2 regions of the Shewanella sp. H8 genome follow, and region 1 is predicted to be linked to the other one. Evidence: riboswitches for the same ligand, from Rfam matches in the RefSeq annotation. Region 1 holds a riboswitch; the other holds the start of a gene.
What was found. Region 1 has a riboswitch for lysine ahead of lysC (lysine-sensitive aspartokinase 3). Riboswitches for the same ligand answer to the same signal wherever they lie in the genome.
Positions count from the first base shown of each region.

Region 2: another riboswitch for lysine. It lies ahead of ABIS04_RS05725 (Na+/H+ antiporter NhaC family protein); the one in region 1 lies ahead of lysC (lysine-sensitive aspartokinase 3).

Region 1 is NZ_CP157213.1:578,928-595,614, reverse strand. Features, by position in the region: gene ABIS04_RS02570 (site-2 protease family protein) at 1-91, shown strand, start outside; gene ABIS04_RS02565 (succinylglutamate desuccinylase/aspartoacylase family protein) at 164-1,282, opposite strand; gene lysC (lysine-sensitive aspartokinase 3) at 1,287-2,666, opposite strand; lysine riboswitch at 2,801-2,975, opposite strand; gene ABIS04_RS02555 (DUF3293 domain-containing protein) at 3,278-3,706, opposite strand; gene arcA (two-component system response regulator ArcA) at 4,398-5,114, shown strand; gene ABIS04_RS02545 (DPP IV N-terminal domain-containing protein) at 5,229-7,535, opposite strand; gene ABIS04_RS02540 (class 1 fructose-bisphosphatase) at 7,709-8,701, shown strand; gene ABIS04_RS02535 (dicarboxylate/amino acid:cation symporter) at 8,828-10,087, opposite strand; gene ABIS04_RS02530 (hypothetical protein) at 10,369-11,343, opposite strand; gene ABIS04_RS02525 (phosphoenolpyruvate carboxylase) at 11,331-12,551, opposite strand; gene ABIS04_RS02520 (hypothetical protein) at 12,548-13,201, opposite strand; gene ABIS04_RS02515 (ATP-binding protein) at 13,201-16,687, opposite strand, start outside.
Region 2 is NZ_CP157213.1:1,305,026-1,321,712, reverse strand. Features, by position in the region: gene ABIS04_RS05745 (cation:proton antiporter) at 280-1,470, shown strand; gene ABIS04_RS05740 (TlpA disulfide reductase family protein) at 1,548-2,054, opposite strand; gene ABIS04_RS05735 (acyl-CoA dehydrogenase C-terminal domain-containing protein) at 2,386-4,176, shown strand; gene ABIS04_RS05730 (thymidine kinase) at 4,251-4,829, opposite strand; gene ABIS04_RS05725 (Na+/H+ antiporter NhaC family protein) at 5,005-6,561, opposite strand; lysine riboswitch at 6,643-6,858, opposite strand; gene ABIS04_RS05720 (FAD-binding protein) at 7,260-8,183, opposite strand; gene ABIS04_RS05715 (electron transfer flavoprotein subunit beta/FixA family protein) at 8,185-8,934, opposite strand; gene ABIS04_RS05710 (H-NS family nucleoid-associated regulatory protein) at 9,367-9,777, shown strand; gene rcsF (Rcs stress response system protein RcsF) at 9,938-10,333, shown strand; gene tsaA (tRNA (N6-threonylcarbamoyladenosine(37)-N6)-methyltransferase TrmO) at 10,447-11,235, shown strand; gene ABIS04_RS05695 (acyltransferase) at 11,240-11,851, shown strand; gene ABIS04_RS05690 (proline--tRNA ligase) at 12,042-13,757, shown strand; gene ABIS04_RS05685 (patatin-like phospholipase family protein) at 14,043-15,176, shown strand; gene ABIS04_RS05680 (small highly charged protein) at 15,382-15,543, shown strand; gene ABIS04_RS05675 (magnesium transporter) at 15,734-16,687, opposite strand, start outside.

The DNA.
Region 1 (16,687 bases):
AACAGTGGCAAGCTTAGTCGGTATTATTTGGTACTTTGCCGGATCCGGTGATGAGATGTTAACCATTCCATTGCAGATTTTAGGCAGTTAATTGCAATTTACGCATCTACAAAAACGCCTGCAATTGCAGGCGTTTTTGTTTTTACTTATCTAAAGCGGTTAATCAACTAGACTGTAAAGAAAACACATTAGTCATCACCTTATACAACTCTGTACCTTGATGCACCGATGCAGAAGCAAAGTGTAAAATGGGCACACAATCCATAGGTAAACTAATGGCTTGGTATGCCTGTTCAGTACCATACAAATCAATACGCAAAATGTTCACTAAAGGTTTGCCAGCTTTTAATGGTTCTCCAACACTCGCACAATATTCAATTAAGCCAGCTTTAGGTGCATGAAACTTCTTATAATCCTTCAAGTAACAGCCAAACCTTTCCATACTGGCTGGATTCACTTTTTCAGCAATAACACCACGATGGCTTAAATAAGCCAATATGCCTTTGGCATCCTCTAACGCGTCAGCCAAATCAATTCGTTCTTGGCTGGCAAGTTCTAAGGTAAACGCTGATACAGGTACCAAAAACTCACGGCCCTGGCCCGTTGCATATTCAGTTAACTGCCACCAAGGGCAAAATATCGCTTCGTCCATAGCACCGCCAAAACTATTGGGGATAACCAAGGTATACGGAATTGAGAAAAGCCTAGCAGCATCAATATCATATTCAGGGCAGTATAAATGTTTGCAAGATTTAGGACCGGTATGGAGGTCAAGTACGATATCAGCTTGGTGCGCCATACTCTGTAAATTCACCGCTAATCGATGACCGGTTGTTATTCCAAAAGGATTAGTCAACCGAGCCTGACAAGCCTCAATCAACATCAAACGATATGCCTGAAACAACTCATCATTGGTTAAATGTTGGTGTTGGGTATACCAAGCTTGAACATCAACTTGGTGATCAAAATACTCTCGGTTCCAATTAACACCTGTAATGGGATCAAATCGTCCTAGGGTAAACTCACCACTTTTTTGATTAATCCCCAGAGGATTGGCCAATGGTGCAAGGGTAATATTACCTAGCACTTGATAACTTTCTAACAAAGCCATCAGTTGATAAATCACTGCATTTCCTTGCACTTCAGCACCATGGACATTGGCCTGAATATAAACACTTGGGGCTGAAGACTCGCTTCCAGAGAATGTATATAACGGAACCGTCAACGCTTGCCCTGTTGCCAGCTCTCCAACCCGTAGTGACGATTGTGTTACTTTAGTCATATGATTACTCAAACAAGTTTTGGTGCAAGGCATTAACCACTTGCGCAGCTTCCGACTCAGCCACCAATACACATAAATTATGTGGGCTGGCACCTTGGCAAATCATCCGCACATTATGGTTTTCAAGTACGTTAAACACCCTGCTACAAATGCCAGCTGTGGATGCGATACGATTACCAATAATAGCAATTAGGGCTAAATTCTCTTCGACTCTGACCCGACAATGCTGCGATAATTCTTGTAACAAGGACTCACTCAATAAACCCTGACCACTTGAATCAGAGCCAGTTTTATCTAAGGTAAGTGATACGTTAACTTCCGAGGTAGTGATTAAATCGACTGATATTTTATGTCGCGCTAAGGTCGCGAATGTTTCAGCCAAAAAGCCCTGTGCATGTAGCATTTGCAAACTATGTAAATTAAGTAAAGTTTGATCACGGCGCAATGCCACCGCTCTAAATACTGGGGTATCTTCAACTTGATGACGGATCCAAGTACCGCCCATTTCAGGTGCTTTACTTGAACCTACAAACACCTGAATTTTTTGTCTTACTGCCGGTAAAATGGTCGCGGGATGCAATACTTTAGCGCCAAAGGTAGCCATCTCAGCAGCTTCATTAAAGCTGATTTCAGCAATCGGGCGGGCATTAGGGGCAAGTCGTGGATCCGTGGTATAAATGCCTGCCACATCGGTCCAAATTTCAACTGCAGTAGCCCGAAGAGCTTCAGCAAGTAAAGCAGCTGAATAATCACTACCACCACGGCCTAATGTCGTCGTCAATCCCTCTTCATCGGCACCAACAAAACCCTGAGTGACGATGACATAATGCGAAAGTAATGGCTGTAAAAATTCGTGAGTAAGTGTGGCTATCACTTCAATCTGTGGTTCAGCACGACCAAAGTGGCTATCGGTACGCAATACTTGGCGAACATCAAAATGATCTGACGCAGTACCTTTTTCGCGAATAACAGCAGAAAATAAAATCGATGAACATTGCTCCCCGGTAGACAACAATTCGTCCATAACCGCTTTACTGCGATTCAGTTCTAACGATTCACTGAGTACCGACATCTGGCTCAGTATGTTATCAATAATGGCAGCCACATCCTGTGGACGACCTAGTTCATCTAATATTGCATATTGAATTTGTGCGATTTGCTTAAGTAGAACTAAGCGGCGCTCGTCATTAACGTTAGCTTGGGTCAATTCAACCAATAAATTGGTGACACCACTAGATGCGCTAACTACCACAAGACGGGTGGCTTGATTAGACAACACAATATCTGCACAACGGCTCATAGAGGCATAATCAGCAACTGACGTGCCGCCAAATTTAGCAACGACTAATTCAGGAGTGTCAATTTCAGATTGAAGAAGGCTCATACTGATACCTCCGCAGTGTGCGAAAGGCTAAAAAATAAGATGTGATTTACTAACATGATATACGCTCCGAACATACTACGTTCGAAGAGCCTGGTGCTAAGATAACGCACCCTTATAGAAGGGAAACAGCAATCATCACCAGAAGCTCTCCACCAAAAAAATAGGTGACAATCGTTAGGATTCAGCCTATACGACCGATATCAGTGTTTACCAAACAAACCGATACCTCGGCGTTAATCTCCATCATAAGTTGTCATCGGAATGGCATCCTCTCACTTACTACCTAGCTAACGCTCCTCTTCTGTTCCTCCCGAAGGAGGGAGTTGAAAATAGCAACAAATGCACTAACAAGTCAATCAACAAACGCAGTAAAAGCATACTAGTTTACTTTTATTCACCTTCTAATACGGCATTCATACCTACAATGTTTAACCCTTTATTGAGGATGTAGCATTGTTCGTAATAAAGAAAAAACCACCTAATCAATCGTAAAAAACTTAAAAACAACAAAATACCAATACAATGTTACGTGTAACCAACCAAATAATGAGACAATAAGGGTAATTGAACAAATCATCCCTTAAACTAACCCTATAACGGTATTATGAACACTAAGTATCTGGGAATTCACTGACTAAACGTAAGCGATGGTTAAATGCCCCCATATCCACTTCCTCTTTAATCGAATCAACACAAGCAACTAAAGACAGCAAGCCTTTGTTGACATAATAAATAGCATGTTGATTAAACTCACGTCCCAGCTCAAGCGCTTGTTCTTTATCAATAAAAATCGCCCAGCTCTTTTCCATATGCGACAAGTCTGGAGCTGCTCCAATTAGGGATCGGTAAAGGCATTTATATTGTTGGATTTTAGATTGAAGCTGACGATCGAGTAAACGATTCTGACTGGGAGAAAGTAATAAACCGTGAGGATTATGGGCGGTAACAATAGCAAACGGGAGATCATGAGAAAGGCGTTGAGTAAGTAAAAAATGACTACTTTGGTACTCATTCCACAATGCATCGATAACATTTTTCATAATAAAATTTCGTCAATTAGGCCGAAAACAGTTTAACAGAAGGTAATAAAATCTCAAAGGCTTGTGATATCAGTCACAAGTATTGAACTTAAAATAGTATGATTATTAGCTACTTAACTGTATTAATCTTTCATATACTCGACAATTATATTAATTATTTAACATTTAATTTGTTAACAAATGCCTAAAACGAGTACAATAAACATCACTTACTATTAAATCACTATGACTAAGTCAATAACATTGATAGTAAAAAGGCAGCAGACAGCGTTTTATGGAGACTGTAGTAAAGTTTCATAGAAGTGTAGCCTTTCATATTTTTATACGCTTAATTTACACTTAAACGATTTATGTTCTACATTTGATAAACATGAATACGGTTAAAATAAGTTTGTAACAAATGGAACTATCTTCTTAAATCGTATTCATAGTAGTTAGCCTGTTGGCAAAAAATTTAACTCATTAGGCATTAACGTGCATTTTGTATTGGCGTAATGAGACTTAATCGACGCGAGACAACTCAGTAACCCATATTTTGCGTTACATCATACGAGTTTATAAGAGTGTTTAATTCAGGGCAGACATAGATAAACACCAAAAACACTGGAATATTCGCGTAAAAATAATGCGCTATTACAACTTACTAGCAACGAATCGCTAGAATCAAATTTTATAAAATTAGGTATATATCATGCAAAATCCGCATATTTTAATTGTTGAAGATGAAGCAGTAACTCGTAATACATTACGCAGTATATTTGAAGCTGAAGGCTATGTTGTCACCGAAGCTAACGACGGTGCAGAAATGCATAAAGCCATGCAAGATAATAAGATTAACCTTGTTGTAATGGATATCAACTTACCGGGTAAGAACGGTTTGTTGTTAGCACGAGAACTTCGTGAAATTAATAATATTGGACTTATTTTCTTAACGGGTCGTGACAACGAAGTTGATAAAATCCTAGGTCTTGAAATTGGTGCTGATGACTACATCACTAAGCCATTCAACCCTCGTGAATTAACCATCCGAGCTCGCAACTTGTTAACTCGTGTGAACAATGCTGCAGCAGAAACTGAAGAAAAAGGTTCTGTTGAGTTTTACCGTTTTAACGGCTGGAGTTTAGAAATCAACAGTCGTTCTTTGGTTAACCCACTAGGTGAGTCTTATAAGCTACCACGCAGTGAATTCCGTGCGATGCTTCACTTTGTAGAAAATCCAGGCAAGATTTTAACCCGTGCGGATTTATTATTAAAAATGACTGGCCGCGAATTAAAGCCTCATGACCGTACTGTTGACGTGACTATTCGTCGTATCCGTAAGCATTTTGAAAGCTTGCCAGACACGCCAGAAATCATCGCGACAATCCACGGTGAAGGCTATCGTTTTTGTGGTGACTTAGAAGCGTAATCTTCTAACGTTAATCACAATAAAAAACCAGGTGAATCACCTGGTTTTTTATTGTCTTTTTTCTAACGAAGAAATCTAATTAAGAAATCAAGCTAAACAATTTAGCTAAACTGATTATTTTAACTGTTGGTCTAAAAAAGCCGCCAAGGTTTTATATAAATGATTACGCACTTTCTCGCCACGCATTGAATGCTTAGATCCTGGATAATCCATCATTTGAAATAATTTTCCCTCATCTTGAAGTGCTTTATATACACGAGTGCTATTTTCAAACAATACGTTATCATCCGCCATACCGTGATACATCAATAAGCCTGACTGATAATTTTTCACATAAGGTAGAATGCTACTGGCATCATAACCTTTTTTATTGGTTTCAGGGTTGCCCATATAACGTTCAGTATAATGAGTATCATATAAACGCCAATCAGTAACTGGTGCCCCCGATATAGCGGCTTTAAAATAATCAGGAGCTTTAAACTGGCTCATCAACGCCATGTAACCGCCATAACTGTGGCCATAAATAGCGATGTTGTCACCATCAATAAATGGCAAACTACGCAAGTAATCAACACCTACTTTTTGATCGTTGACCTCAGCATCACCCATGTTCTGATAAATCACATGTTCAAATTGAGTACCACGATGTGCCGAACCACGGTTGTCTAACTGGAATACGGCATAGCCTTGCTGCAATAAATACTGAGTAAAATAATCGGCTTCGCTCCAGCTGTTAACGACCAACTGAGCATGTGGCCCGCCGTATACACGCACCACTACCGGATATTGTTTAGCCGCATCAAAAGGAACCGGTTTAAACAAACGATACATTAAAGGCTGACCATCTTCAGCGCTTAATTGACCAAACTCTGGCATCTGCCATAAACCTGCAAGGTCATATAACGGGTGTTCAGTATTAATTTCATTCTGTTCAACCCACGCCAATAATTGACCACTGTCATTGTGTAAACTGATTTGTGGTGGCTGTTGTAAACTACTAAAGTAGTCCAAATAAACTGGCTTTTTATCAGCAAAAACAGCTTCATGCATACCTGATTCTTGACTAATTCGCTCAATGGAGTCCTTGCCTTTATTAAGATTGACTCGATACAAATGACGCTCAACCACACTGTCTTTACGACCACTAAAGTACACCCAGCCTGTCGCTTCATCGACAAATTCAAGCGCGTCAACCGCCCAGTCACCTTGGGTTAATTGTTTAAGCTGCTTTCCTTGTAAATCAAATAAATATAAATGATTAAAGCCGTCACGTTCAGAGCCCCAAATAAAGGCCGCTTGTTGCTTTAGGAAGTGCAAATCTTTGTTTAAGTTAACCCAAGCGTTACTGCGTTCTTCAATCACGGTTTCTGCTTGCTTCGGGTTGGCTATAGAAGCGATGCGTAAATCCAGTGTTTGCTGATCGCGGCTTTGCCATTGAAATGACACATGTTGGCTGTCTGGTAACCAATCAACACGTGGTAAATACATATCTTTTTGTTTGCCTAAATCAATCCAGTTTATATCGCGACTTTTTAAGCTCACCACTCCTAACGCTATCTCAACATTGGCCTTACCTGCATAAGGATAACGCTGCTCGGTTAATTTAATGCCTTCGGCATAAATTTCATTGCGTGTCACTAACTCAACACCCGTTTCATCAATACGCGTAAAAGCAATGACCGACTCATCTGGCGCCCACCAATAACCAGTCATACGATCCATTTCTTCTTGGGCGACAAACTCAGCCATGGCATTTTTAATTGGCCCTTTACCGTCAGTAGTTAGGGCGGTAACGAGTTTAGTTTCAAGCGACAATACATATAAATTTTGATCGCGCACAAATGATACAAAGTGACCTTTTGGAGACAAACGCGCATCGGTGGCAAAACCGTCTCCTGTTGCTAGCTCTGCGACCTCATTATTAGCAACATCATATAAATACAGTTTACCCGCAGCAGGAATTAAAATACTGGCGCTGTCTTCAGACCAAAAATATTCCATGATCCCTTGACCGTAAATACGTTGGCGTTCGCGGCGGGCTTTCTCTTCATCAGACAGCTCCCCACCTTCTAATTGATCTGCATTAATCAACATGCTGCGCTTGCCTGTGGCGATATCCATTTGCCATAAATCATAAAAATGTTGGTTATCTGATCGGCTCGATAAATAGGTCACCCTCTTTCCGTCTGGTGACAATGCCAACCCACGAGGACTTGAACCCGCTAATGCTGGCGATGCGTGAATGCGCTCAATACTCAAAGGCATAGTATTACCTTTGATCGCGGTCAGTGTTGCGGTGGTCGAAGAGTTCATGATGCTGCCTGTATGGGCTGTTGCTGTTGCCGAAAAAGTCGAGCTGGTAAAAAGAAGTGGAACGGCAGACAATGCCGCCAAAGCATGATGCTTCCATGTTGTTGTCATTATTATTAATCCTTGGGCAATTCAATCCGCCCACATTTTGCCTTAATTTGTAGCAAAACCAAAACCCAAGATAACAATCGCTGAAATTAGCTTCATTGTGGGGTATGATTTATACATAAGAATTAATGACATCGACCTTAACCTCAACCTCGCAAAATCTCATAGGAAAAATCATGCAGACTTTGGCACAAACCCTTAGCGCACAAGCCGTAAATGCGTCTTTAACAACATTACTGTTAACCTTAGCTGACACATCAAAAGCCATTAGCGGCGCCGTTCGTCACGGTGCATTAGCAGGTGTTTTAGGTGCGACTGAACATGAAAATGTGCAAGGCGAAACCCAGAAAAAACTGGATGTGATCACCAATGACATGCTTAAAGATGCGCTTAAAGCCGACGGCCATGTCCGAGGTTTAGCATCAGAAGAAGAAGATTACGTGGTTGAAGTGAATGCCCAAGGTGAGTACCTAGTGTGCTTTGATCCTTTAGATGGTTCTTCAAACATTGATATTAACTCTTTAGTTGGCACTATTTTTTCTGTGTTACCAGCTCCTGCAGGTGAGTTAAACGAGCAAAGCTTTTTACAAGCAGGCCGCAAACAAGTCGCGGCCGGTTATGTACTGTATGGCCCATCAACCATGATGGCGTTAACCACAGGCAAAGGCACTCAGTTTTATACCCTGGATCCAGACAGCCAAGAGTTTTTACTGACCGACGATAACGTTCAGATCACTCCAGACACAGCAGAATTTGCTATCAACATGTCAAACCAGCGCTTTTGGGAAGCACCAATGCAAACTTACATTGGTGATTTGCTACTCGGTGACATCGGTCCACGCGAGCAATCATTTAATATGCGCTGGATTGCTGCAATGGTGGGCGATGTGCATCGTGTATTATGTCGCGGTGGTATTTTTACTTATCCAACAGATAATAAAAATCCAAACAAACCATTCAAATTGCGCCTGATGTACGAAGCAAACCCAATGGCATTACTCGTTGAGCAAGCGGGCGGTAAAGCCTCTACAGGTTATGAAACAATATTAGATATTCAGCCAACAGCAATCCACCAGCGTGTGGCAGTGATTTTAGGCAGTACTAATGAAGTTGACACCTGCTTGAGCTATCACGGTATTGATTACAGCGAAGAGCCATCAATTGACTAACAGGCCTCTGTTAAGGGTAACAACGCTTGTCAAACAATCTACATATACACTTTAGCCCTTAACGTAAAAAGCAGTTCAATGGCCATCATTGAACTGCTTTTCATCACCATAGATTACATCATCATACTATTCATTATCAGTAACAGATTTTTTATTGTTTAATTGATGTGCTTGTTCCGTTTGATCGACAATGGTTAATACCGCGGTGTCACCCACTACGTTACATGACGTTAATACCATATCGATAATACGGTCTAATGCAGCAACAATAACAAACGCCTCGACAGGTAATCCTAATTGATAAATCAATACGCCAATCATCACCATTCCACCGCCAGGTACACCACCTGCGCCCACTGACAGTAAAAACACACTGAATAATAACGATGGGATTTGATCATTGCTGATTGGCATACCAAAGGCGTTGGCAACAAAGAAAATAGCGATAGTAATATAAATCGATACTCCGCCCATATTCATGGTCGCGCCTAGTGGCACACCAAAACCAGCAACCGCTTTACTCACACCAAGCTTGTCGGTTAATGTGCGCATTGTGACTGGGATGGTGGCATTAGAACTGGCTGTTGATAGCGAGAATAAAATTTGCTCTTGGGTTTTGTCGCGAAAGGTTTTCGCTGAAATGGGGGTAAATAAGCTGACAGAATATGGGTATACGATAAAAATCCAAATTAACAATAATGCCAAAATAAGCACTAAATATTCAACCACACTAACAAAAATCTCAGGCTCTAAGGTTGCACCTAGTTTAAACATTAATGCAAACACACCGTAAGGCGCTAGGCTCATAACCACTGAAATTAAACGCATCATGATTTTATTGGCTGTTTGAAAACCTTTAACTGCACCTTCAACCGAGGCACCCATTGATTTCATTACCCCGCCCATTAGCAGCGCCATAAAAATCACTTGTAACATATTGCCAGAGGTAAAAGCGGAAAATGGATTATTGGGCACAATGCTAACAATTAACGACATTAAGTCGGGTAATTCTGTGGCGGTAATATCCAGTGAACCACTGCTCGACATATCCACGCCTTTACCAGGCTCAAACACCATTGCAACAGCAAAGGCTGCTGTGATCGCCACCATGGTATTAATAATATAAAAGCCAAAAGTTTTACCGCCTAAACGACCAAAGCTTTTTAAATCTTGTAACTCACACACACCACAAACAATGCTGACGAACACCAAAGGTACTACAAGCATCATGATCATATTAACAAACATGGTGCCAATGCCACTTGCAAAGGTCACTAATGTTCCGCCAAAAAAGGCATTGTCGGCGAGTGCAAACTGGACAAGACTGCCCAGTAGAACGCCCAAAAATAGACCGATAAAGATCCGTGCTGAAAGTGATTTTGTCATGTACTAATTTCCCATTCGAAATGGCAACTTCTGTTGCTGATTATTGTTATACCAATCCTGGTGTTTATACTTTTCGATCGTTGAAATACTGAGACATAGCGCAACATATTTCAATCATCTTATTAACAAAAATGGTTACTAAATAATCGCTTAGTTTTTAGTGAATATAAAAACAATATATAACAAAAGGTTAAACCGTTTTTTAATTCTTAAGATTGGAATTGTTTGGTCAATAGAGTGACTCAAAATGCATGCAACGGAATTAGGTGGCGAGTAAAGAACTACTGGCGAATATTTAACAAACTGAGTGGTAAAGAGTTAGCCAACATATGCTGCTGCTTAATACTGACATTATTACGCCCAAGCCAGTGAACTAACGTTAACCATTGCGGACAATATATTGTAGATGACGAGCTCGATTGCTGACTCGCAGACAATGTCGATGCAGACTGAAACAATAATCGATTAAGATAAGCCCATTGCTTGTGTTGTTTATGAAAGTCAGCCGTTGAATTTATTTGCGTTATCGCTAATAACTTTTCAGGCGATTCCAGTGCCAACGTCGGCACAAGCATGCTGTGGCAAGACTCAAGCGTATTGGCAATCATCAGCCCAGCGGGATCAAGGTCAGTAAAACCAATGATATTTATCGCAGATGAGCTAAGTTGGTGTAGAAAACGCTTTCGACCTGCGGGTGAATGATCATGACTACCGCGGTACAACACCACACAATTATTGATAATGGCCTGCAAATCGGTTGCAAATACATAATCAAAAAAGTTATCAAAACTGTCGAGGTTTTCGACCACGACGAGATTAGCGACATTGAGTTGCTGACAAAGCGCAAGCGCATTGTCGACCTTTAACCGTAATGAACAGTGATGCACCGAGACTAAATCGGCCACTAAGCCAGTCACTAGGCTTTGAGATACGCTAGGCACCAATTTAATTAATACATAATCAGCTTCTGGGCTGATATTCGCATATTTCTCATTGGCGCTGAGCTGCGACATTTGTTGGCGAGACACATCAAAGTCGAGTGCCAGAATATCCAAGCCCGAATCAACTTGAGCCATATTTCGCAGTAAAACATAATCGTTACTGGTTAAAAAAAGGTATTTCTCCGCGCCATCCGGCTCACCGATATCCCATAAGCGATACAATTTTTTCCAACTGGCATTAAAAGGTACTCGCGGCAAACGTTGTTCTGCCGCACGAGCGATAACCTGTAACTGGCTTTTGGTTAAGCTAGCCATAACTCAACATCATGAATAATAAAGTTACCGTTATAGACAGGATCAGGTTTACCAATCGGTTCTAGCTCAAAGTAATTTTTATGCTCATCAGCCAACCCTTCATAGCCACCAATCACCTGATAAAGCCAACTTTCAGCATCCCACTGCAATTGTTTCTCAGTTAAATAACTCAGTGCCGATTGACGTAAACCAGAATCAATCACTTCGCAGAAATATTCATCTACTGCAATTTTGAGTGGGTTTTCTGGGATATCAAAATCTTCAGTATCGCCCATTTCAAAAGTCACATTTTGATCGCGAACAACCGATGGTAAAGCATCACGGCTAATGGCTTTCACCTGCGCGACTATGCTCATTAGTTCGAGCTCATGATGCGGATTACTCACATCAACATTTGCGGGTGCTAATAAGGCCTCTGCAGAGTTAAATAAACTCGGTACCACTTTATGACCAACATGATTTTCGGGTTGGTAATCGGGATGCATGTCAGTGTGTAATAACCAGCCTTTCAGTAATCGCGTGCGTCCTTGTATTTGTCTAAAGCGGCCCAGTAATTCATATAATCGGCCTTGAACAATACTTAACTCTTGGGTGCACTGACTTAAGGTTTCTTGCAGACTGGTCATCAACAGTCGGCGCAATTCACGAATGTCGCCGGCAATTTCACCAAGCTCACTAAATTGAAACATCTCTAAACCATTGAGTAGATCCGATACTTGGCTTTGAGCGAGTTCATTCTCGCGAATTTTGGCACTAATGGTTCCCACATAACCAAACTCGTTATTAATCCGGCTCCACAACACTCGAATCGAATAACGCAAGCTGTCAGTAAAACTATAAACGTGTTCGTTTAAGTCTGCTAAATAAGCTTCTGCGGCACTGTAATCAACATTATGACGGGCTTCTTTGTAATGATCTGCCAGGGTTTTAATGGTGGCTAAAGACGAACCGACATTAGAGTCGATTTGGCGATTACGCTCGTCACTTAACGCTTCTTCAAGCAATGCCCGCACAGAACGCTTTAAACGCAATTCTTGATCAGGTTCAGGGCGCCATAAAATGCCGCTTTTTTTCAGTTTTTCGATAACGCCTGCATCATGAGTTGAATCACTAATCGATCCAGCCAAATACGCATCCATGATGACATCAGCATGCCGCCCGAGTTGTTTGAGCAGTTTTACCCCAGCTTGGTGTAAGTTACTGCTCATATCAGATCCCTTTGAGTTGCCGTTTCTGCCTGTGCCTCAAGGCTTAAGCCTTCAGTTTCGTCAATAAAGCGAATAACTTCATATAAATAATCAAGCTTACCGGTAGCGATATAAATCTGTTTTTCACTGTTAGGTTTGCTTAGGTAGCCCAGCTCTACCAAACGCTTAAACACCAATTTAATTTGGCCGTCGACATTACTACTGGTTGAGCCAAATAAACGATATTGACTCAGCTTGGCTAATTGTTCTCTAAAGGCCGGGGTGTCTTCAATACGCGCTTGTAAATCGGTTAAGCGTATCGGTGCACCCTCGCTTAATGGTGCATCTTGGCCGCTGGCTTCTTGCACCAATACTAACCATTCCACCAGCGGAATAAGCGCTGAACAAATGTCTTTAAACTGCGATGAAATGACTTTGCGCTCAGCATCACCCAATTGTAAGTAACCACAAAAAAACACTTCACCTTCACCAGCGCTGGCCAATGTACGGTTAATTTGATTTAAGTAGCTTTCTACTCGTTCACGAGTGCTGTTATTTTTCAGCGCGCGCCAGCCATCTTCATTGGTGACTCGGCAAATAAATTCACCACGCAGCAACTGTTCAATTAGCGCACTAGTGCCCACTAAGGTTGTTTCATTTGAATCAGACATTAACTGTGCTCCTTAGTCGACTCTGCATTCGCTATTTTTGCATTACGTTGCGATAAGCGTGCTGCTAACGGATTGGCTTGGGGCTTCACAACTTGTAGCTTTTTAGTTTGTTTATTAATGATGTAGCGGTTAGCAAATAGGTTTAGCACTTCAGATTCAGGATTAGGGAAAGCACCTAACACGCTGATGTTATTATTTTCACAGGCATCGAAAATTTTCTTCACGTTAGTGTGATGCAATGTACCTAACTCATCGATGGGCCAATGGATGGTGACGTCCGCTTTACCCCGTAACAAGCGAGTAAATGCTAGTAAGAACTTACATAAAATTAAGTACGCCATACCGTGACTAGACGATTCGTTTAACTGGCGATCGGTACGGATAATTAAGTCACTGTTACCTTCTTTTAGCCGTAGCTCAATTTCGAGCAATTTAGCAATGCCACCGGTTAGCGCTGCACGACCAATAATGTCTAAGGCGCGGCGCATTGAATTGGTGTAATGCTCGTCAGGGAGTTGACTAAAGCCGTCGGCTTTCCAAGCTTTAAAGGCTTTTACAAACACTTCCAGTTCAGGCCAAAACTCAAGTTCACTAATGCGTGACCGAATACGCACCGCTGATTCAGATACACCATCGAGGAATAACTCTTCACCTACTTCGCGAGTAATACGAGCACTTTGGCTGGCAATTCGGCGATCGATATCAGTTAACACATCATAAAACGCGGTTAAATCAATACCAAAAATACGCCCTTGTTCGCGAATAGCCATCAACGATTGCGGCACCATCACATTGAGTAACTGTTCTAGTTGTGGCACTAACTTACGGTAGTCGAGTAAGCGAATACCTTTGTCACTAACAAAGCTTGACTCATCGCGGGCACGCTCCCAAAACTCGGCTAAGCTCGAGCCTGATTTACTGGCAATGACCGAATCAAAGTGCTCTACATATTGCTTAACAGAACCCATTAAATAGTCACGTTTTAGCAATAGGTCTTCGCCTTGGCGCAAACGCTCGCCTATGCCGCCAATGGCTTCGTCGTTATTAGGTGGTAGTTTAAGCTCAGCGAGTTTGCGCATTACTGCGCGCAGCTTAGTCAGGTTTTCTGACGCCTCAACCTGGGCAGCATCACAGGCTTTACGATCGGTTTCTAACGTGGTGCGGCGCTGTTTAATCTCAGCCGTTTTGGCTTTTAATTGTTGCTCAAGTTCTAATGCGGCGCGCTTGACTTCTGCTAGTTGAGTTTGCAGTTTTGGCTTACGGGTTAACCAAGTATGTTGGTACCAATCATCAAAGCGCAGTACATCGCTACGACGTTGTTCTGCTTGGCTAATTTTTGCTTCAAGATCACGTATTTGCTTTTTAAGAGCCAAAATAGTGCCTTCATCGACACCGCGGGATTTAAGTTCGTTTTTGTACCAGGTTTCACAGGCCTTTTGTTCGGTTTTAGCTGTTGTCCTGCGTTGCTCAATATTGGCTTTTATTTGGCCTAACTGATTATCGATAGCACCAACCACTTCTTGCCAGTAAGCATTTTTGTCCATGCGCGCTTCAAGTGCTTGCTCTTTTTGTTCTGCAAGCCATTCAAGATGCTGGTTATGAAGCTGTTTTAGTTCGTTATCGAGCTGTACTAATCGTTTGCCTGATTCGGTTTTGCGATCGGCTACGGCTTGGTTGATCTTTTGTTGTTCGCTGCGTTTTTCATCAAACAGGCGACGTAAATCTTCACGGCTGTTTTTATAGGCTGTGCGCGCAAATGTCAGCTCACGGGTAATAACATCAAGGGCGTTATTCATTGCCACCAGTTGATCTTCGGCTTCAGCATGCATTTCTTGGGCGCTTTTCAATGCCTCTTCCGCTTTAGCAAAACGAATACGCAAGTCTTGCTCTGTTGCAGCATATTCGGGCACATCAATGGCATTGAGATCTAAGTTCACCCCAAACAAAGCTTCGCTACTGTCTTTAGCCAAACTTGGGTGTAAATCACTGCGATGTAATAGCTCAGGAGCGATGACTTTACCAAATGACTGCTCCCAGCCTTGCGCTTCTTTACGTAAAAACTCCAATAACGTATGCGACTGCGGAAACAGCATATGATGCAGTTCTTCTTTGGTGTTTTCACGCTCGTTAATGCGAATACTGGCAATGCGCAGTGCTTCATTGGCTTGATCGCGTTTAGCTCTTTGCTTGCGTTCTTCGCTGGTTAAACGATCGACTTTTTGGTTACTGGTTTCTTGTTCTTCGTCGGCTAAGCTGATGCGCTCATCAAAAATGGCCAAACGCATTTTTTCATCTTCGGTGTAAGTAACCCCGTCAACTTGATGCTTAAGCTCGGCAGCCGTTAATTTAAGTTGATACTCTTGCTCGCTAAATTTGGCTTTACCTGCGTCGGTTTGATCACGCCATTGTTGCTCGAGTTTAGCAAGATCGTCGTTAGCTAACTCACGCTGTTTGTCACGGGCTTCCCGTTGAGTGTCTTGTTCGGTATGTAATGTTTCGAGTTCACGATGTAACTGTTCGGCAATTTTATTACGTCTGGCATTAAAAGCAGACTCAATGTCTTGATGTTTTTCGGTTTGTAGCTTGTGACGCTCGTTAAGATTTTCAACATCACTACGCCAATTGGGTAGATTGTCTAAATCCGCTTTAGCTTGTTCAATATCGGCATCTAAAAAAGCCGCATGCTGGTCTTCAATGGCATCAAGTTCATATTCAAACTTGCCTACATCACCTTTGGCGGCAGACAATTCTTGGTTTAACTCATCACGAATGTCTTTCCATTCATCATCAAGTAAGCGCAATTTAAGATTGAGCTCTTTGCCTAGCGTTTGGTTGCGATCTTGACGTTCGGCTTCGAGAGTTTCATCGTCTCGGTAGCCACGGGACAAACTGGCTAAACGTAATTCTGCACTTAATAGTTGATTAAACTCTTGTTCAAGCTTGTCATACTCGGGGCGTATTTGCTCAAAGCCCTGTACTAATTGGCTTTCACGGATCCAAGTTTCAACCCGCTGCGGGTTCAATCTAGACGTTGGCGGGTTAACCCCATCTTCTTCTAAAATGGCGGCGATCATTGATTTGACCGTTTCCATCTTGCCTTCTTTGGAGTGCACCGCTTTAGCCAATTTTTCAATATGGCGCAGGGAGTGTTCACCGTCGCATAATGAGAACTGGCGCGCATAGGTGCGCAGTTCGTTACGATTGCTACCAGTGTTTAATAAGCTGCGATCATTTTGAATGATTGCCCGAAATTCACGGGTATTAATTAAATTGGTATGAGCAATGCCATCACGTTTTACTTCGCGACCTAATTCGGCCATCGAATGACAAATAATCGTATCGCCATTGCGGGATTTAATATAATGCTCTAGTTCAAAACCTCGGGCGATAAAACGGTAATTAACCCCTTTACCGTCACCTGCTGACGCTAGCACTGCTTGATAAAGCAAACCATCGTCTTTTTGATACTCATAAATAATGTAGCTG
Region 2 (16,687 bases), 730 kb from region 1:
CACTGCGACAAGCGCCTAGGAACAGCACCATTGAGGTCAATAAGTAAACATTTATAGATAAGCTTAATAAAGCCGACAGGCTGGTCCCACCTAATTATCACTCTTAAATTCCAATGGCGAAAATGAGGTTATATAACTGAGCAAAACGTGAGCAAGTAACTATCTTTAGATTAGCCAATAGCGTAAGTTTGTGCTTAAGAATCAGTAAAAAAGTTGATCAAAATCAATTTTTTTAAGCAATATAGATCAATTGCATATTGCTCAACTTAAGGGGGAACCATGGCAATAGACAATTTTGTTATGTCACTATTTCTCATTCTGGTTGCTGGTAGAATATTAGGTGAACTAATTGACAGGATAGGGTTTCCAATTGTCGTGGGCGAAGTCATTGCTGGCATTCTAATTGGTCCCTCATTATTAAATTGGGTCACACCTAATAGCACTTTAGCTGTCATCGCGGAGCTTGGTGTCATTTTGTTGTTATTTGATATTGGCTGTGAAACCTCCATCAAAAAACTGGCTTATTCAGGCAGCAAAGCTGTCAAAGTCGCGGCGTTAGGTATTTTAACGCCATTCATCGTTATTGGGTTGGCTAGCTTTTATTGGCTTTCTATACCGCCCTTTACTGCATTATTTTTTGGTTGTGCTCTATCGGCCACCAGCATTAGCATTTCAATGTCCGTATTAGCATTAAACAATCAAACCCAAACTACGGCTGGACAAATTATTCTGGGGGCTGCAGTCATTGATGATATCGTTGGTGTAATATTACTGAGTGTGTTGTTTAATTTTGCCTCATCTGGTGAGTTAGATATAAGCTCAACATTAATATTATTTATCATGATAGCTAGCTTCATTATTCTCAGTCCGCCACTGGTCAGGGTTATTATCTATTTAACTCGCGGGCTACACATTAAAGCGCACGTACCCGGTTATGACATTTTTGTGGTGATGTCGATTATTTGTTTATTTGCTTGGTTAGCACACTGGTTTGGTACCCCAGCAATTTTAGGTGGATTTGCTGTCGGTATGGGTTTGTCACGGCAATTCACTTCGCCTTTTAATAAATACCTTAAAAACCCCTTTGCTTATACCTTGAAACTAGAAAAAGCAGCAAAGCCGTTAGTTCAACTACTTAGTCCAGTCTTTTTCGTTTATGTCGGTATTAGCTTAGATCTAAGTCAGCTTGATATGAGTTATACAGGCTTATTAATACTCGCTTGGCTGACCGTAATCGCTGTTGCGAGTAAATTTATCGTAGGGCTATTGGCCAGCTCAAACTGGCAAGAAAGGTTCATTGTCGGTTCGGCAATGGTGCCAAGGGGCGAGGTAGGATTAGTGTTTGCTGAAATGGGCCGCCAGCTTGGCGTCATTGAAGCTAAAGAGTTTGCCATATTAGTCATGATTATTGCTTTAACCACCCTAATTGGACCGCTGATATTAAAATATGCACTGAGGAACAAAATCTAATGGCTATCTATGTCCACGATACTGTTCTCGCTAGCAAATGAGAACAATGAACAAAAATAGCCCGATTGTTGCTTTCGCTATTTTATCAAAAACTGCACCGCTTTATCTAAGTTAGGATCATCAGGATTAGCAGTATTGGTTACCCACGCAATATGACCGCTACGGTCAATGAATACTGTTGTTGGTGTTCCCCTAACGCCATACAAGTTAGCAACCTCATCCCCCAATACCAGCGTCTTCATCTCTACGCCGCGTTCACGTAAACTTTGTCCGGGTTTGGCATTAGCGTCTTCATTAAAACTAATACCAATCATCTTCAAATCAGTATCCTGATAGTTAAGTCGAAGTTTCTCTAAACCGGGTTGAAGCTTTTTACAATAAGGGCACCATGTGGCCCAAAAATGCAAAATCACCGGTTTGCCAGCATAATCATGTAAATTGAATGCCTTACCGTCAGCCGTGAATAATTCGAAATTAGGTGCCACGGAGTCATCCACTTTCGCGGCGGCATCAGCTATACCTAATGGTACAAAAGACAACAATAATAAGCCAAATGCACTCAAGCTTGAATAAATCGATTTCATAACCACCCCCTTTAATGAGTATTTTTTGATAGACAACAGATATAGACCGGACAAAGACCTTTATGTATTCGTTAATCAGTTAACATCAACATTATTGCCCAATAATAAAGATAATATTAAGCAATCGCTAACCAACTCATGGATAAAACGACAAGTGGATCGGGTTTTATATACCAACAAAATAAGGTCCGCCTGTCAGTAAAATTTTGCTGAGTTTTTAATCAAATTGGCGTAGATTAAATAGACAGACTTAATCAGATTGGACCTGTAGCCAGTTTCAGCTTTGCTACCCACGCCAAGCTGAAACACACAGTAACCAAGGAATGATCTTATGCCTATTTATCAAGCTCCTCTTCGAGATTATCATTTTATTCTGTCTGAACTGCTCAATGTCTATCAACAAACTGATTTACGCGGTTTTGATGAATTAGATGAAGATCTCACCGATGCGATTCTACAGGGCGTTGCCGACTTCGCCACCAAGGTCATGCTACCACTCAATGCGAGTGGTGACTTAGAGGGCTGTAAACTGGTAGGCGGTAAGGTCATTACTCCAAAAGGCTTTAAGCAAGCTTATAAACAATATGTAGAAGACGGCTGGGCAACATTAACCTGTGATCCTGAGTTTGGCGGCCAAGGCCTGCCTGAAGTCATTGGTACCTTTGCCACTGAAATGAAATCGGCTACCAACATGGCATTTGCTATGTATCCAGGATTAACCCATGGTGCGTATTCAGCTATTCATGTTCACGGTAGCGATGCATTAAAACAAAAGTATTTAGCCAAATTGGTCAGTGGCGAGTGGACCGGGACCATGAACTTAACAGAGTCGCATGCTGGTACAGATTTAGCCTTGCTTCGCACTAAAGCCATTCCTGCAGCTGATGGCTTATTTGCTATTAGTGGGGAGAAAATATTTATCTCATCTGGCGATCACGACCTAGCCGAAAATATCGTTCATTTAGTATTAGCTCGCTTACCAGATGCGCCAGCAGGCGTTAAAGGGATTTCGTTATTTGCCGTACCTAAATTTTTAGTGAATGATGACGGTAGCTTAGGCAAAGCTAACACCCTAAGTGCGACAAGTTTAGAGCATAAAATGGGCATCCACGGAAACTCGACTTGTGTGATGCATTTTGACAGCGCGATAGGTGAATTAGTAGGTGCAGCGCATCAAGGCTTAAAAGCCATGTTCACCATGATGAACCAAGCACGTTTAGGGGTCGGTCTTCAAGGTTTAGGCGTATCAGATATTGCTTATCAAAATGCCCTCGTCTATGCCAAAGAACGTATTCAAGGCCGTGCATTAAGTGGTATTAAACAACCTGAACAAGCCGCAGACTCATTATTGGTCCATGGTGATATTCGTCGTATGCTGTTATCGCAAAAGTCATTTAACGAAGGTACACGTGCATTAATGGGCCAGCAAGCGTTATGGCTTGACCAAGCAGAACGTCACACCGCCCCTGCTCAAGCAAAACAAGCCTCTGCACTAGCAGCGCTATTTACGCCTATCGTTAAAGGCTTTGTCACCGACCAGGGGTTTAAAGCCTGTGTGGATGCACAGCAAGTATATGGTGGTCATGGTTATATTACCGAATGGGGTATGGAACAGTTTGTGAGAGATAGCCGGATTGCAATGATTTACGAAGGTACAAACGGAGTACAAGCTCTTGATTTAGTCGGCCGTAAATTACTTTCCGATAAAGGCGCTGCATTAAAGATATGGTCAGGTATGGTTAGAGAGTTGATTGAGCAACACTCAACTAATGAAGATATGAAGCCTTATCTTGCAGGATTAATCGATGCGGCTGGCGATCTCGAAAAAGCCACCGGATTTATTGTGCAATCAGCCAGTAAAAATCCAGACATCATTGGCGCTGCATCCATGGCCTATATGCAATTATTTGGTATTACAGCATTAGCTTGGATGTGGACTCGAATTGCAGCAACATCAATAGCGGCATTAGAAATGGGCACTGAAGAAAGTCAATTTTACCAAGCAAAACTTAATACTGCTAAGTTCTTTATGACTTATTGGGGTAGCCAAACCCGTAGTTTACGCAAACAAATTGAAGCCAGTAGCGCTAACATTGTTGAATTTACCGACTCTGACTTTTAATCGCTAATATGATAATTTAAAGCCGCCCCAATTGACTTGAAGCGGCTTTTTTATTCAGTCATGTTGGAGTTAACTTAATCCCACAAAAACTCACGAAAATGCTTTCGACAAACCGACTCATAACTTTCATTACCACCAATGGCAACTTGCTCACCTTCACTCATAGGCTTACCGTCATGATCAAGACGGACAACCATGTTAGCTTTGCGGCCACAATGACAAATAGTTTTCAATTCGACTAACTTATCAGCCCACGCTAATAAATAATGGCTGCCAGTAAACAACTCACCTTGAAAGTCATTACGTAAACCATAACATAACACTGGAATATCCATGTTATCGACTACATGTGTTATCTGCCTGACTTGCTCTTTACTTAAAAACTGACTTTCATCAATCAATACGCAATGAATTTTTTGCTCATTATTGGCCGTCGAAATTAGCTCAATTAAATTATCAGTGCTACCGAATACCTGCGCATCGGTTTCAATGCCAATACGTGATGACACTTTGCCGACACCATAACGATTGTCTATCGATGCCGTCATCACTAAGGTGTGCATACCACGTTCGCGATAATTATAAGAAGACTGCAGTAATGATGTTGATTTACCGGCGTTCATTGCCGAATAATAAAAATACAGTTGCGCCAAAATGAAGCGTCCCAATAGTTAGTCAGATAATGTCGTTCATTTTACCTTTATTAACATCGCAACAACAAACAAAAATGCCATATTCGTTATGAATACGGCATTTTTATGCGGTAGTAATCTGTTTATTAATTTACATTAGCAGATTAATTTGCGTGCACAAAATAATGATCAAGCATTACTTTTTAGCAACAAAGTGCAGTACAACAATACTAATAGCAAACATTACCGAACAGCAAAGTAATCCGGCGATTAAGGAACCCGTAAAACCAAGTACGATATATCCCACGAAACTTATCAATGCTGCAATCAGTGCATAAGGTAACTGCGTTACTACATGGTCAATATGGTGACAAGTCGCCCCTGTTGACGACAAAATAGTGGTATCAGAGATAGGCGAGCAATGATCGCCAAATACCGCACCAGATAACACAGCAGCTAACATAGGCAACATCATAGTACTGTCACTGCCCATGGCCATATCTGCGGCAATAGGTAACATAATCCCAAAGGTACCCCAACTAGTTCCGGTTGAAAATGCCGTAATACCCGCTAATAAAAACAACACGGCAGGCAGCATGGCAAACGGAATATTATCGGTGGCTAAACTGGCCATGTACTTGCCTGTTTCTAACTCACCTATTACGCTAGCAATAGTCCAAGCAAACAGTAAAATATATATTGCTGGCAACATAGAACGCGCACCAACCAGCATCCCAGATAGCAACATAGGCAACTCAACTTTTTGTTGAATGCCTAAAATCACCGTGGCAATGAGACCAATAATCGATCCAAAAAATAAAGATGAACTTACATCAGTATTTTCAAATGCACCCAACACATTAAAGGGTAAATCTTTAGCTGCTAATGCATCAGCACCGCTTGAAACCATAAAATATATTGTGGCAAACACTAATATGGCGATAGGCAAAAATAAGCCCATCACCTTACCAGTATCCGCTTCGGGTAAATCGGATACCGCGCCTGGTGGTTGCCCTTTAGATTCATCGAACAAATTACCGCGTAATGCATTTAATTCATGTTGACGCATAGGGCCAACATCTAAGCCAAATGCCGCGACAAATAGCAGTAACAACAACGAAAACACCGCATAAAAGTTCATTGGGATCATTTGCATAAAAACACTTAAATAACCAGAGTCAGTAAATCCATGCGCCGTTAAAATACCACCAATTAACGCGATGATATATGCCCCCCAGCTAGACACTGGTGAAATAACACATATAGGTGCAGCAGTAGAATCGAGAATATAAGCTAATTTGGCCCGCGAGATATGATAACGATCAGTAATAGGCCGAGAAATAGAACCTACCACTAAACTATTAAAATAATCATCAATAAATACCACACAACCCAAAAACATGGTCATCAGCTTGGCATCACGTTTACTGCGTATATGTTGTTTAGCCCAATCAGCGAATGCCCGAGCAGAACCACTCACGGTAATTAACGCGGTTATCATGCCTAGTACAACCAAAAAACCTAAAATATACACATTCCAATTGTTCAATCCACCGTCTTTCCAAACGAGTTGACCTACTGTGTGTAATATATATTCACTGGTAGCAATAACTGAAAAGTCGCTCAGTAACAAAGCACCAATAACAATGCCTAACCCTAGCGAAAGTAGCACCTTACGGGTTAAAATGGCGAGTAAAATAGCCACAAGTGGTGGCAAAACGGAAAGTGCCGAATCGGCATAACTTATTATCATAATTTAATTATTTCTTCGTTGGATACGAATAGAGAAAACTAGAAATAAGGCTAAACATACGCCGAAAGAGTATGCATTAACTTAACTAGTAGCGCTCCACAGTAATACCCACTTAATATGAATATCATTCTTTTATCATATAGATAAAAACTCTATGACAGTGCAGCCCCTTTCGAGTACTGCACCAACAAATGTGTTTGATAGACTCATTTGTTTCGGCATTGCATCCTTTAATACTGAATTATTGGCATCACCCAATTCAATACGACTTTTACGCAATGCACCTCTACTTTGGCCATTTGCATTTAAAATGCATTACAAACAGCGCGAACATACAATCATAAACGACTTATTCTATGCCAGAAAAAAACACTAAATCGCAGTACAAATAACAATATTGCCAACAAAATCCACAATTGCATAGCATTAGTCTAACGTTTTTAAGTCAAATGCACACTAGCGTAATGGGCACAAAAACAGCAACAGCATCAAACTATTGATTTTTGAACTGACATTTTTAAAACTCAACATAAAAACTAATACTAATTCAAAACTAATCTAACACTAGCCCAATAAAAAAGGTTTCTACTTTATGAGTAGAAACCTTTTGAATAGAACAACGGACGTTTAATCGCGCTTCAAAGTCGGCTGAAAACACTAACTTAATCAACGCCTCCATCTAACGACTTAACGTCAGATTAAATTAGATTGTTCAATGCTGGTACTGCTTCAAATAAGTCGGCAACCAAACCATAATCCGCCACTTGAAAAATAGGGGCTTCAGGGTCTTTGTTAATAGCAACAATCACCTTAGAGTCTTTCATACCAGCAAGATGCTGGATTGCACCAGAAATACCCACTGCGATATACAAATCTGGCGCGACGATTTTACCCGTTTGACCCACTTGTAAGTCGTTTGGAACAAAGCCAGCATCAACCGCAGCACGAGAAGCACCCACAGCCGCGCCCAGTTTATCGGCAAGTTGTTCCAAAATAGCAAAGTTTTCACCGCTACCCATACCACGGCCACCAGACACAATAATGCCAGCATTACCGAGTTCAGGACGCGCTGATTCTGTTAACGATTGAGAGATAAACTCAGTACGCGCCTCAATAGCTTGACTAAGATTAACCACTTCAGCACTGCCTGTTGATGCGACGGCATCAAATGCACTTGAACGCACTGTCATGACTTTTTTATCATCTAAACTTTGCACGGTTGCTAAAGCATTACCCGCATAAATAGGGCGAACAAAAGTGTCACTACTGACAACTTCAATCACTTCAGAAAGTTGTGACACATCTAATAATGCTGCCACACGCGGTAACGTATCTTTACCAATACTGGTTGCTGCCGCTAGAATATGCTCATAGTCGCCCGCAATCTCTACAACTAATTTTGATACATTTTCAGCTAGTTGAGCACCATATTGAGCACCATCAGCAACTAACACTTTACTCACACCTGCCAAACTTTGTGCTGCACTTACTGCAGCGCTACAATCAACACCAGCAACTAACACATGGATATCACCACCAATTGCGGTTGCCGCGCTGACCACTTTGGCCGTATCGGTTTTTAAACTAACATTATCATGTTCTGCTAATACTAAAATGGCCATGTTAGATCACCTTCGCTTCATTTTTTAACTTCTCAACCAACTCTTCTACAGAAGACACCATAATACCCGCTTTACGATCAACAGGAGGAGTGACCTTAAGCACAGTTTGATGTGCTTTTAAGCTAACACCTAAATCAGAAATCGTCAGCGTTTCTAGCGGTTTACGCTTGGCCTTCATAATATTAGGCAATGATGCATAACGAGGCTCGTTTAAGCGAAGGTCGACCGTAACAATCGCCGGTAAAGGCATTTTTAAAGTTTGTAATCCGCCATCTATCTCACGAGTCACTGTGACAGTATCACCATCAACTTTGACCTCTGATGCAAATGTCGCTTGGGGCATATCAGTTAATGCCGCTAACATTTGTCCAGTTTGGTTGTTGTCACCGTCAATCGATTGCTTACCGAATAATATTAATTGCGCTTGTTCTTTTTCTTGCACGGCTTTTAACAGTTTAGCAATTGACAATGGTACTAGATCTTCATCAGTTTCAATATGAATTGCTCTATCGGCCCCCAGAGCCATAGCCGTTCTTAATTGTTCCTGTACCACTTTTGCGCCCACACTCACCACGACAACTTCGGTGGCAATGCCAGCTTCTTTCAAGCGCACAGCTTCTTCTATTGCAATTTCACAAAATGGATTTAACGCCATTTTAAGGTTAGTAGTCTCAACACTTGTGTTATCAGCTTTTACCCTGACTTTCACATTGGCATCGACTACACGTTTAACAGGCACCAAGACTTTCATAGGGTTTCCTTCCTACAACTTCAATGAACGTGGACAACACATTGACTGTGGCCAATGCAATATGGGTTTACTCTACGTCCTGCTAACGTTAACGTCAACAAAAGTCAAACGCTTGTTTACATGTTTTTGTTGTGATAATGGCAACCAAACAGAACAAACCCTCATTGATTATTTGCTTAATTTATACATTTATATAAATTATATTTCATAAAAAGATAATTTAATTTGATTCAATACCGAATAGTTTCTATTATTGTATCCATATTCAGTGTTTATTAAACTTTATGGGTAATCATTAGGGATTTAAATTTACTTATATTAATAATAAGACTATAAAAAACAACATTAATACTTAAATTAACCAAAAAGATAGATAATTTTATCTATTATCGCTTTTACATTTATTAATAAATCATTTAGGGAATTTACAACATGAGTGACTTTTTAGACATATTAACCCATGGCCGTCGTTTTAAAGCTGCAATAAAAGAATTATCTCTTGATGATTTACGTGAAACAGCTGCCAAATTAGAAAAAATTATTACCGAACGTGAAGAAGAAGAAAAATTAGAACTTGAAGCGAATGCTGAACGTAATGCTCGGATTGCAGAAATTCTTGCTCAAATTGAAAACAGCGGTTTATCTATTGAAGATTTAGGTGAAGTCACGTCTTCAGTTAAAACAGCAACTAAAAAGCGTGCGCCACGTCCAGCAAAATATCAAATCACTGTTGATGGCGAATTAATTCAATGGACAGGTCAAGGTCGCATGCCAACCGTATTCAAACAACAAGTTGATAGCGGAAAAAATATGACTGAATTTTTAATTCCTGGCATGGAATAATTATTCTAACCAGCGATTAACAACACGATTACGTTTTTAGATTAAAAAGGGCTTACTTACGGTAAGCTCTTTTTTTATGACATTAGATTGCTTTATCATCACCATGAGACAAGGTAAACTACCCTTATTGAACCACTCTTATTAATTGAAGGTGACGGTTATGACTTCCCCCCTTAAATATGCATTTATTGCCTCTTCTATAGCACTATTATTAAGTGCATGCGCAAGTGATTATGCGTTCAACAGTAATTTAGACAAAAAAGCAATCAATGATTACTTTAAAGTCGGCGATGTAACGTTATATGAAGGAACTAATCAACCTAGAGGAAAGTTTGATGTATTAGGTTTAGTTGAAGGCGAAGCCTGCCAAGAAACCCTTCGAGATGCACCGCCACAAATGGCCGTTGCACGTACAAATGCCAGAAGAGCAGCGGCAGACATAGGTGCTAATGGTTTTGTGGTTAAAAGCTGTTTTATGATAAATGAAGCAGACAACAGCTGCATTAGCCGTGCTCTTTGTGTTGGGCAAGCGATTAAAACCCTTACAGAAAAATAACAACTCAATATAATATATTGGTAGCCTATAAATGATGAGTGCTCATATAACACTCATCAACATTATTTATATTTAAGTTATGATTCCCTTTCTCTGCTTAATTCAGGTATTGCATGACACAAGGCAACGATCAACACCAGCAAATAGATCCTATTAATAACCGTTCTAGCGTTCCGTTTAGCAGTCAATTAAATGCAGTTGCAATATGCAGAACACCTTATAAGCAAAAATTTGGTATCCCGCGTCAGCCTGGACTAGTCAATGCCATTGGCTATATTGAATTTGAGCCAGATTTTAATCACCTTGATGCTGTAAGAGGAATAGAACAATATTCTCACCTATGGTTATTATTTTGTTTTCATGAAAATCTAGCTCAAGGCTGGAAAACCACAGTACGCCCTCCCCGTCTTGGCGGTAATGAAAAACTAGGAGTGTTTGCTACACGTTCGACATTTAGACCCAATGGGATTGGTCAATCAGTGGTCAAACTCCATAGTGTTGTTCAACGTAAAGGTAAAGTGTGTTTAATGATCTCTGGCATGGATTTATTAGACGGCACACCTATTATCGATATTAAACCCTATGTTCCGTTCTCCGATGCGATAACTGATGCTAAAGGTGGAATTGCCCAAGATGCTCCCGTGCTTATTCCAGTAACTTATACCCCTGTTGCAGCAACTCAAATTAGCCAATATACCATTCAACAACAATACCAAGGCTTAGCCGAATTAATTAATGGCGTATTATCCCAAGACCCTCGCCCAGCCTATAAAAAAGCCAAAGATGATCCCAAACGCTATCAAGTGGCGCTGTATGATTTAGATATTTTTTGGCATGTCACGAAGCAAGGAATTGAAGTATTAGAGCTTAAACCGACCAAAGTGACATTATTAAAGGATTAAGCTTATGCCAGACATTGATTATCAAGCTCAACACAAAAAACGTTTATCATGGATGCCATGGCTATACTTTTCACTTAAACCCAAACATCTCCTTTGGGCTAAACCTTGGCAAGATGAAATTCAACAGCAACTTTGCCAATTAGAAACGATTCATATTGGTGAGCAATGTTTTATTGCCCCACAAGCACAACTTTTTGCTGAACCGGGTCGTGATATCTCTATTGGTAACCAATGCATGATTGCCGCCGATGTGTTTATGCATGGCCCTATCACCTTAGGTAATGAAGTGGCCATTAATCATTGTTGCAGTTTAGATGGTGGTCGTAAAGGTATCAAAATTGGTAGCCAAACTCGTATTGCTAACAACGTCACTGTTTATGCCTTTAACCATGGAATGTCAGCCGACACACCTATCTATAAACAACCTGCAACATCCAAAGGGGTAGTGATTGGCCAAGATGTATGGATTGGCGCTCAAGTAGGTATTGTTGACGGTGTGACCATTGGAGATAGTGTTGTCGTTGGCATGGGCTGCATTGTCACAAAAGATGTTCCAGCTTACGCCATCATTGCCGGTAATCCTGCTCGAGTCATTGGCGATAGACGAGATAAATAACTTCTATAAAGAATGGAAGGTGAAATAAGAAATACATAAGTTGACAAAAATCAGTTTATTTCTCGTCTGCAATATCAAACTTGCCATTTAAGCATCACAAAGCCTACTGTTGAATTGAATTAGCAGGTGACATCATTAATGCAGGTGCTAAAATGGCGCTCATTAATAGCAACTATTTTGGACATTGGTAATGCGAGTTAGTAAGTACCTGCTTTCAACACAAAAAGAAACTCCTGCAAACGCAGAGGTGATTAGCCATCAGTTAATGTTACGCGCGGGTATGATCCGCCGTAATGCGTCAGGTCTTTACAGCTGGTTACCGTCAGGTTTACGTGTATTACGTAAAGTTGAAGCCATTGTTCGTGAAGAAATGAACAAAACGGGCGCTATCGAAATATTAATGCCGTTAGTACAACCAGCTGATCTATGGGTTGAAACAGGCCGCTGGGATAAGTTTGGCCCTGAATTACTGCGTTTCCAAGATCGCAATAATCGAGACTTTGTATTGGGACCAACCCATGAAGAAGTCATCACAGATTTAGTCCGTAAAGAATTAAGTTCATACAAACAATTGCCAATTACTCTTTACCAAGTACAGACCAAATTTCGTGATGAAGTACGCCCTCGTTTTGGCGTAATGCGTGCACGTGAATTCTTGATGAAAGATGCCTATTCTTTCCATTTAGATCAAGAAACAATGGACAGTACTTACCACGCAATGCACACCGCATACAGTAATATTCTGACACGAATGGGCTTATCATTCCGCCCAGTGCTAGCAGATACAGGCTCTATTGGCGGTAGCTTGTCGCATGAATTCCATGTACTCGCTAGCAGTGGTGAAGATTTAATCGCTTATTCAACAGGTAGCGACTATGCCGCTAACATTGAAAAAGCAGAATCACCAATGCCAAGCCAAACACGTGCACAGGCAACGCAAGCAATGACGTTAGTGGATACCCCTAACGCAAAAACGATTGCAGAATTAGTTGAACAATTTGGCCTAGACATCACCCAAACGATTAAAACGCTAATTGTTAAGGGTGCAACAGAAGAAGCACCATTAGTCGCATTAGTGATTCGTGGCGATCATGAACTTAACGAAATCAAATCTGACAAACTTGAATTAGTCGCATCACCATTTGAATTTGCATCAGAAGCTGAAATTCGTGATGCCGTGGGTGCAGGTCCAGGTTCTATCGGACCTGTTGGATTGACCATGCCAATTATTGTTGATCATAGCGTCACTGTGATGAGCGATTTTGCTGCTGGTGCAAATACTGATGATAAACACTATTTCGGCATCAACTGGGAACGTGATTTGCCGTTAGCTACTGCAGCGGATATTCGTAATGTCGTTGAAGGAGAACCAACACCAGACGGTCTTGGTACTTATGCCATGGCGCGTGGTATTGAAGTTGGTCATATTTTCCAACTAGGTACAAGCTACTCTACATCAATGAATGCCACTGTGTTGGACGAAAATGGTAAAGCACAAGTGTTATTGATGGGTTGTTACGGTGTCGGTGTCAGCCGTATTGTGGCTGCAGCCATTGAGCAAAATAACGATGACCGCGGTATTATTTGGCCAGAGTCGATTGCTCCTTTCACTGTGGGTATTTTACCAATGAATATGCATAAATCGCATCGCGTTGCTGACATTGCCGAAAAACTTTACCAAGACTTAACCGATGCAGGTGTTGAAGTCTTAATGGATGATCGTAAAGAACGTCCAGGTGTGATGTTTGCAGACATGGAATTAATTGGTTTGCCTCATGTGGTCGTTATAGGCGACCGAAATATCGATGCGGGAGTATTTGAATATAAAAACCGCCGCACCGGTGAGAAGCAAGATATTCCATTTGATGAAATCGTGGCATTTTTAACGAATGCAGCCAAAGGCTAATAGTTAATAGTTAATAGTTAATAGTTAATAGTTAACGAGATGGTATTTTAAGAACGCACTTTACGGTGCGTTTTTTTATTTCTGTTAGAAGATAATTGATGCTTATGTTTATCAACAGCAGTGACTATTAAGAGCTTAATATCCACGACAACTAGAACAACGACAAAACGAAAGTCTGAACTCGTACAAATGAAAAACAACATAGTCGACTTATTGGTAACTGGTGTATGACGTAAAAACAACTCATACTAGCATTCAAAATATTAAAAGTATAAAGGATCAAGATTGTCAGTATCAATAGCATTGGTGTTAGGTGGTGGTGGCGCTAGAGCAGCGTATCAAATAGGCGTATTGAAAGCCCTAGTGCAATGTTATCCACGCAATCACAATGTCCCATTCGATATTATTTGCGGGACGTCCGCAGGCGCGATTAACGCAACGTCACTGGCAACCCATGCATCTTGTTTTCATCTAGCGATAAAAAAACTCGATTGGGTCTGGCGTCATTTTGAAACAGATAAAGTATATCGAGCTTCCATCCCCCAAGTATTAAGACACTTGGGTCGAATGGCCATTAAAGGCTTACAAGGTGACAAGGTGAGCACTGATGCAAGCAGCTTACTCGATAATCAACCATTACGCGAATTGCTGAACAATCTAATTGATTTTAAAAGAATTGACCGTAATATCAGCAATAATGCCCTCAAAGCAATTAGTATCGACGCCTCCTGCTATAACAACTCACGATCGTACAGCTTTTATCAGGGTAATGAACATATTGACGATTGGCAGCGCGCGAGACGAATTGGTATTCGTAGCTTATTAAATACCGAACATTTATTGGCAAGCTCTGCTATTCCAATGGTATTTCCATCAATTAAACTTAATCAAGCCTATTATGGCGATGGGTCTGTACATCAGTTATCACCATTATCAAGCCCTATTCATCTTGGTGCGAATAAAATATTTGTGATTAATTTAGACAGCCCTCATAAACATTTCCCAATCGAGTTTGAACAACATCCTAAAACAGCAACAATAGCCGGACATTTATTAGATACCATTTTCTCGGACACATTAAACAGTGACTTAGAACGCTTGCAGCGAGTAAACACCACAGTATCAAAAATTTCACCTCAAGAACGAGAAGCGTTAAATCTCCGCCATATTGAAACCTTAGTGATTAAACCAAGCCAAGATTTAAGCCGTATTGCAGCGCGTTATTATGACGACATGCCCTTTGCGATTAAGACGTTATTAAAGTTCATAGGCATTAATCGCCAATCTGACTCGAGTATCGTATCGTATTTATTATTCGAAAAAAGCTATACCACTACCTTGATGGATTTGGGTTATCAAGATGCGATGGACAGAATTGATGAAATAAAACAATTTTTTGATATCTCAACGACGACTTAATATTCAACCACGATACTATGCTTAGATGACTAATACTGGTTAAGGATGTCATGTCCGTTATCAAAAATTGAATTATCTTTGCGGTATCATTTTCTCATGCAATAATTTTTACCATCAATGATGAAATATTTCGCTTTAGCTTATTATTAACTTTAGGTAAAAAGAACTTGTACCAACAGCGGTACAGCTATCTGGAATGTTGAAAATGTCACACTCATTTGAATTTGATGAAGATGATGCGCCATGGGGCGATAGCATCAAGGGAAAACCAAAATCGAAAAAAGTAAAACAACGCCGTCGAGATACTAAGCGACGTTACTTTGACGATAATGTTGGAATGGAGTTAGCGCCTGCTAAGTGGAAATAATTTAACAGGATTTTCTCATCAAGTTTAAAAAGCAAGTTGCCTGCAGCTTGCTTTTTTATTGAAAAATGGCCTTGATAAACTCAAGACCATTTAATGAATAACATTGACCCTTAAATAACTGATAACTGTTGATGTCGATATCCCACCTCATACTGACTTAATCAATTTTTACCGACAAAGTGCAGTCTTCTTAAAGATACAATATCGTTGCCAGCCCTAAAAAAGTAAAAAAACCAACCACATCTGTCACTGTTGTCAGAATAACTGATCCTGATAAAGCCGCATCTTGCTTAAAACGCTGTAGGATCATTGGCACCATTACTCCCGCAATGGCAGCAACAGCCATATTAATTAAAATGGCACAGGCAATAACCACGCCCATAATCGTATCGCTAAACCACCAACCGGCGATAATACCAATAACAATCGACCACAAAAGACCATTAAGCGCACCGATCCCGAGTTCATTTTTCATCAACGACATCACGTTACCAGCAGAAATCTGACCCATGGCCATACCGCGGATCATTAGCGTTAACGACTGGCTGCCCGCAATACCGCCCATTGAAGCAACGATAGGCATCAATACCGCTAATGCAACCACTTGCGACAACACATTTTCAAATAATCCGATAGTCGCAGACGCTAAAAATGCAGTCAGTAAGTTAATCCCAAGCCACACAGCTCGACGTTTTGCGCCCACCACGATTGGTGCAAATAAATCGTCATGTTCATCCATACCAGCGGTAGCCATTAATTGGGCTTCGTAATGTTCACGCACTAGGGCGGTAGCCGTTCGCAGTGTCATTCGCCCAATCAAAATGCCTTCTTCATCAACAACAGGTAACTCAAGTTCACTACTGTGCTCAATAGCTTCCGCCGCTTCTATTAATGATGAATCAGCAGAGATAACACGGTTATCTTCCCATATTAGCGTCTGCAATTGAGTATCAAGATCGGCCGTTTTAAAAACGTCATAACGACGTACCGTCCCCAAATATTTATCGACGTTATCCACTAAAAAAATATGGTCATTACAATCTAAATCAATTCGACGAAAAAAACGTTGTCCTTGAGCGACTGTAGACGTAAGACTTAATGCCAACATCTGGTGATCAGCATAACGACCAATTTCATTTTCAGA